2 regions of the Glutamicibacter arilaitensis Re117 genome follow, and region 1 is predicted to be linked to the other one. Evidence: riboswitches for the same ligand, from Rfam matches in the RefSeq annotation. Region 1 holds a riboswitch; the other holds the start of a gene.

Region 1 (3,414 bases):
CGGCGCAGGTAGCGCATCATCTGGGTTTCCGAGGAAATGGTGTTGAAGATCGGGTGGGTCATGTAGTCGCTGGTGCGGACCTGGCCGGCAGGGATCTCGAATCCTTCAGGAGCCGAGAGCTGCGCGCCGAAGACCTCAAGCAGGGACTTGACGATGGCGCTGGTGGTGGCCTCATCGGTGGAGATGCCCACCTGGGTGTCGTTGACCTTGCGCAGGTTGATGCCCGACTCGATGGCCTTTGCGACAATGACGTCGGCGTTCTCCACGTTCACCACAACGGTGTCGAAGAAGGAATCCGAAGCCAGGGTGAAGCCGGCGGCTACCAGCGAGCTGGCGATCACGCGAGCGTGGTTATGGGCGCGGGTTGCGATCTGCTTCAGGCCGGCTGGGCCGTGGTAGACCGCGTACATCGATGCGCAGATGGCCAGCAGGGCCTGTGCGGTGCAGATGTTGGAGGTCGCCTTTTCGCGGCGGATGTGCTGTTCGCGGGTCTGCAGTGCCAGACGGTAGGCAGGGACTCCGGCATCGTCCACCGAAACGCCCACCAGGCGTCCTGGCATGGAGCGGGTCAGGCCATCAGCTACTGCCATGTAGGCTGCGTGCGGACCGCCGAAGAACAGCGGCACGCCGAAGCGCTGGGTGTTGCCCACGGCGATATCTGCACCCTGCTCACCCGGAGGGGTGATCATGGTCAGAGCCAACAGGTCGGCGATGACGGTGACCATGGCGCCGGATTCCTTGGCCGCTGCGATGATCGCAGCGTGGTCGGCGATCGAGCCGTTGTTGCCTGGCTGCTGCAGCACGACACCGGAGATGTCGCCTTCTGGCAGGCCTGCGGAGAGGTCGGCGATTTCAACTTCGAAGCCCAGCGCGTCGGCACGGCCCTGCACGACCTTCAGGGTCTGCGGGAAGATGTTGGAGTCCAAGACGGTCTTGCCCTTGGACTTCTTCTTGTTGGCGCGTCGCATCATCAGCACGGCTTCGGCTGCGGCGGAGGATTCATCCAGCAGCGAGGCGTTGGCGATTGGCAAGCCGGTCAGGTCCATGACCATGGTCTGGAAGTTCAGCAGGGCTTCAAGGCGGCCCTGGGAGATTTCTGGCTGGTACGGGGTGTATGCGGTGTACCAGGCTGGGTTTTCCACGATGTTGCGACGGATAACCGCTGGGGTGATGGTGTCGTAGAAGCCCTGACCGATCATCTGGGTCTTTATGACGTTCTTCGAGGCAAGCGCACGCAGGTGGGCCAGTGCTTCGGTTTCACTCAGGGCATTGGGGATATCCAGTGCGGATTCCTGGCGGATGTCAGCCGGAACGGCAGTATCGATCAGCGCTTCGAGGCTGTCATAGCCCAGAGTCTGAAGCATGGTGGTTACGTCCGATGGACGCGGGCCGATGTGGCGGGCAACAAATTCAGTATTCGAAGGTGCCGAAGTCTGCGTGATGGTCATGGTGCTGGTATCTCCATGGGATCTGTCTTGGCGCATGCCAAAGGAAGGTCTTTTTACCTCCCCATCCCTGTTGCATAACCTGAGAGTTTTACGCATCCAGCAAACTAAGCCGGACACTTGCACCTTCGGTGAACCGGAACGGGCCGGTTTCTTTCCAGAGTTGCCTCGTGATGGCGGTACGGGTGCCTGAGAGTTTCCTGGGGAGGAATTGCTCCTACGGCGCCCGTCCATGGTGTGAACGGGACTCTCCCGCCATCCGTCTGTGGCGTGTGCTGCGGGTCGGAGACCTGCAGGACACAACCATGTTACCTGCCCCGCTCCGAAGGTCAAACAGGAGCAGCGCCAGGAAAAGTCATAAATGTATTTAGTTTGCGTCGACGGTTAATCGGATGTAATCAGGATATTTCGCTGACAAGGAATCACCCGAAGACGTACCGGTTAAACGGCGCTTGACCCACGGAGCTAAATGTTCTTTGGCCCAGCCCAATTCCTGCCTCAGCTTCTCGCCTCGGGAGTTCACCGCAAAGTCCGGCAAGGAAGGCTGCTGGATCTTCGAAGACCAGTTTTCATCGGTAATGCCCTGGGTGCCGAGGACCTCGAGAACCTTGGCGGCCATCAGCGCATGGCCCAGCTCGTTCATGTGCAGCCGGTCAACCGCCCAGTAGCGGATATCCGAGAACTCGCGCCAACGCCAGTAGTCAGCGATGACCGCCCCGTGCTGATCCGCGATTTCACGGACCTTCTCGTTGTAGATGGCAGTGCGCGGACGGGTCTTGGAGAACAATGGCGATTCCACGGTGTCGAAACCGGTGAACAGCACGATCTTGCTCCCTGCTTCGGCGAATCGGCGCACCATGCCTTCATAGCCGCGCATCAGCGCATCCAGGTCTGCCTTGGGGCGCAGGATGTCATTGCCTCCGGCGTAAATGGTGACCAGATCCGGGGACAGTGCCAGCGCCTGGTCCAGCTGCTGGTTGATCACCTGGCCAATTTTCTTGCCGCGCACCGCCAGGTTGGCATATTCCCAATCCCCTTCGGCGCAGAGCACCTCGGCGACCCGGTCTGCCCAGCCGCGCATCTGATTAGGTCGGGTTGAATCAACGTCGCCAACGCCCTCGGTGAACGAGTCACCTAGTGCCACAAACTTCTTCACTTCACTCCTGCTTGGTTTCTACTCGGTATCCGGGCTACGCGTTGCTGCCTGCAGCCTAGGCCTTCATGTTCTTCTGCATGATCAGCTGGCGGGCCAGCTGGCTGAGCTTCACTCCCGTGGAAGTTTCCTTCAGGCCTTCATTGCGCGATGGGATGTAGCCGAATCCCAGCTGGTAGGCCGGGTCGGCAAAGGCCAGCGAGGAGTTCGCACCATCATGGCCGTAGGCGAAGATCGATCCGTAGTTGTTCCGGGCGGTGGCCTTCATGAACCCCAGCGCGAAGGCCTGCAGCAGGCCGCTGGTCCGGTCATGCCCGTAGACCAATTCGGTGGAAACCTGGGACCAGGTGTCCTCGGAGAGCAATCCCTTGCTCACGCCCAGCTGAGGTACTGCCCCGAAGGAGGCCGCGTAGATGGCGGCCAGCGACTGGGCATTGGCTACCGCACCCATGGATGCCGGTCCCAGCTGGCGCACCTGCGGAGAGTTGGCCAGTTCGTGCCAGTTGTAGACCGGACCGGATTCCAGTGCGAAGCCGGAAGCCGAGTTCACTGCGAGGCCAGCCGGGGAGAACGGGTCGAAGAATTCCGGGCGTTCTTCCGCTGCCGTCAGCACGTCGCGGTAGCGCGATTCCAGCGCTGGGTCCTGGCCGATATAGGCGTCGGCACCCAGCGGCTTGCGAATGCGCTCTTCGAAGACTTCCTTCAGTTCCTTGCCGGTGACCCGTCGCACCAGTTCTTCCATGAGCACGCCCATGGTGATGGCGTGATAGCCCACGATGTTCTGGCCCAAGGGCCAGATGCTTGGCATGGAAGCCA
Region 2 (3,414 bases), 530 kb from region 1:
TGCAGGGCACCGTTCTGGACGCCACTGCGATGGCCATGCTGGAAGAAGCCGAACAGTCTGGCGCTACCGCCATCCTGGTCTCGGTAGACCAGCAGTTCCAGGCCGTGATCTCGGTAGCAGATAAGATCAAGGACACCTCGGCCAAGGCGATTGGCGAACTTCAGGACCGCGGCCTGCGCGTAGTGCTGCTGACCGGCGATAACAAGTCGGTGGCAACCAAGGTCGCCGCACAGGTAGGCATCAAGGCGGAGGATGTCTTTGCCGGGGTCTTCCCAGCAGACAAGGCCAAGGCGATCACCGCCCTGCAAGAGCAAGGCAAGGTCGTGGCCATGGTAGGTGATGGCGTGAATGACGCTCCGGCGCTGGCCCAGGCCGATCTAGGCATCGCCATGGGTTCTGGTACCGATGTGGCCATCGAGGCAGCTGACATCACCTTGATGGGCAACGACTTGCATCAGGTCACCCAGGCCATCGATTTGTCGGCCAAGACCCTGTCCACCATCAAGATGAACCTGTTCTGGGCTTTCGCCTACAACACCGCAGGCATCCCGATTGCGGCCTTGGGGCTGCTCAATCCGATGATCGCCGGAGCCGCGATGGCAGCCAGCTCGGTGCTGGTGGTCCTCAACTCCCTGCGTCTGCGCAGTTTCGGAAAATAAGACCTGGCAAAGGGCGAGCGGGGCATCGGTTGATCCGATGCCCCGCTTGCTGCCGTTCACAGCACTACTTGCACAAACGTTACGAAGCTGGAAAGCCTTATTTCGCGTAACGAATCCCCGGATTCGCATGCCTGCACGGAAAATTTGAGTCCAGAATGTGAAATGCGATTTGCGCCACATATTAAATTCTGGGCATACTGTGATCGCAATCACCACTTATGCCGCTGACGCGTGGCGGGAGAATTCCGTCCTAGCCAAGTGCGGGTGCCGTAGGAGCAATTTCCTCCCCAGGAAACTCTCAGGCCCCCGTACCGCCACGAACAAGGCAAATCTGGAAAGCAGTGCGGAAGCATCCGCACTCACCGAAGGAGCAAAGCTTCACCCAGTATTCGGGCCGAAGTGAAAACTCTCAGGTAGTAATACAGATTGGGGAGGGACCACGAACAGTGCCGCATCAAGCGCACCAGATTCGAGGTACTCCCCGTGGCATCCGCGACTGCTGCTCCGAGCGCAGCAATTCGTGCCTGCCTAGCTGGAATGCCGCGAATCGGATGTGTCAACCGAAGCGAGTATCTGCGCTCCAAGCCAACCAGGCTTGGAGGCAGGACACCTTCGGGGCGTCACGCCACACTCCTGGAAGGCAACCAGCATGAGTACCACAAGTTCCGATCCCACTCTCGAGCGCGGACTCTCCAATCGTCATATCCAGCTGATCGCCATTGGCGGCGCTATCGGCACCGGCCTGTTCATGGGCTCGGGCAAGACCATCGCGGTCGCCGGCCCATCGGTCATCTTCGTTTACATGATCATCGGCTTCATGCTCTTCTTCGTCATGCGCGCCATGGGCGAGCTGCTGCTGAGCAACCTCAAATACAAGACTTTCGCCGACTTCGCCGGCGATCTGCTCGGCCCATGGGCCGCGTTCTTCACCGGCTGGACTTACTGGTTCTGCTGGGTTGTCACCGGCATCGCCGACGTGGTGGCCATCGCCCACTACGTCGCCTTCTGGTGGGGCGACCTGCCGTTGTGGATTCCGGCTCTAGCCTGCATCGCATTGCTGCTGGTGCTGAATCTGGCTACCGTGAAGGCCTTCGGCGAAACCGAATTCTGGTTCGCCCTGATCAAGATCGTAGCCATCGGCGCACTGATCGTGGTCGGCCTGGTCATGGTCATCACCGGCTTCGAGCACGACTCGGCCACTGCTTCCTTCTCCAACCTGTGGACCGAAGGCGGCATGTTCCCAACCGGCTTCATGGGCTTCGTAGCCGGCTTCCAGATTGCAGTGTTCGCCTTCGTCGGCATTGAGCTGGTGGGCACCACCGCAGCAGAGACCAAGGACCCTGAGAAGACGCTGCCCAAGGCGATCAACTCGATCCCTGTGCGCATCCTGTTCTTCTACGTCGGTGCCTTGATCATCTTGATGACCGTGGAACCATGGAACCTGTTCTCCGCCGAGCAGTCCCCATTCGTGGGCATGTTCGCCCTGGCCGGCTTGGCCGGCGCCGCAGGCATCATCAACTTCGTGGTGCTCACCTCCGCGACCTCCAGTGCCAACTCGGGCATCTACTCGACCTCCCGCATGCTGCGTGGCCTGTCCATGGAAGGCGATGCGCCCAAGGGCTTCTCGCAGCTTTCGAGCCGCAAGGTCCCGAAGAACGCGTTGCTCTTCTCCTGCATGTTCTTGCTCGCCGGCGTCGCGCTGCTCTACAGCGGCGATTCGGTCATGGGAGCCTTCACGCTGGTGACCACCGTTTCGGCGTTGTGCTTCATGTTCGTCTGGACCATCATCCTGCTCAGCTACCTGGTCTTCCGCGCCCGCCGCCCGCATCTGCACGATGCATCGAAGTTCAAGATGCCCGGCGGACGCGTCATGCCTTACGTAGTATTGGGCTTGTTCGTCTTCATCCTCTGGGCGCTGACCACCCAGGCCGATACCTTCACCGCGTTGATCATCACCCCGGCATGGTTCCTGATCCTGGCTGCCGGCTACCTGTACGTCCGCCGCAACCCGCAGCACCAGGCGCTGCGTGACGCGCATGTGGCCAAGGTAGCGCACGAACGCTACGAGGCAGCCGCCTACCGTGATGCGAAATCCTTCGCCAAGCGCGAGGACGAATCCTCCGTGAAGGTCACCGAGGACATCAAGCAGTAGCTGACGCAGGCACCTGTTCCAACCAGATTGGCTCCGGCATCGATTGATGCCGGGGCCAATCTGCATAGACGCTGGGATTGCTACCGCACAGGCTCAGCGCGATGCGATCATGTCCGCAGGCATCAACCACTTGCATGAATCCATCTGCTGCAGCTTGGAGGACAGACTGATGACACCAACCGGTAGGATATCGAGCTTCGAACTGGCTCAAAAGCTTCTTTCGCTGCCCGATTGGACGCTCGATGGGCGCGGACTGCGGGCCGCTTACCGTTTCGATTCAGCCAGCACTGCCTTGCAGTTCATTGTCCAGGTCGGACTGCGCTGCGAGCAGGACAACTGGCATCCGCATCTGGATTGGCGGGTCACCACCGGACGCTGAGGCCATCAGTGCTTCAGCTTCGGCGCCGGCGGGCCATGAATAGCGAGATCACGATGCTCTGCACCGCGCCCACGCCCGCACCGAGCACGGTCATGGATATGCGGTCGATGAGCAGGGACGAGGCCGGTTCGGGGCTGACCATGTGGACCATCAGCAACGCGGTGACAGTCATGAAGACCATGCCCACCGCATAGTTGCGCAAGATCACCAGCTCAATGGTGAAT

Evidence for each region. Region 1 has a riboswitch for glycine ahead of gcvP (aminomethyl-transferring glycine dehydrogenase). Riboswitches for the same ligand answer to the same signal wherever they lie in the genome.
Region 2: another riboswitch for glycine. It lies ahead of cycA (D-serine/D-alanine/glycine transporter); the one in region 1 lies ahead of gcvP (aminomethyl-transferring glycine dehydrogenase).

What each region holds. Positions count from the first base shown of each region.
Region 1 is NC_014550.1:2,941,252-2,944,665, forward strand. Features, by position in the region: gene gcvP (aminomethyl-transferring glycine dehydrogenase) at 1-1,448, opposite strand, end outside; glycine riboswitch at 1,613-1,710, opposite strand; gene AARI_RS14095 (SGNH/GDSL hydrolase family protein) at 1,813-2,601, opposite strand; gene AARI_RS14100 (serine hydrolase domain-containing protein) at 2,657-3,414, opposite strand, start outside.
Region 2 is NC_014550.1:3,469,660-3,473,073, forward strand. Features, by position in the region: gene AARI_RS16590 (heavy metal translocating P-type ATPase) at 1-659, shown strand, start outside; glycine riboswitch at 885-983, shown strand; gene cycA (D-serine/D-alanine/glycine transporter) at 1,309-2,811, shown strand; gene AARI_RS19800 (4a-hydroxytetrahydrobiopterin dehydratase) at 2,981-3,190, shown strand; gene AARI_RS16605 (FUSC family protein) at 3,204-3,414, opposite strand, start outside.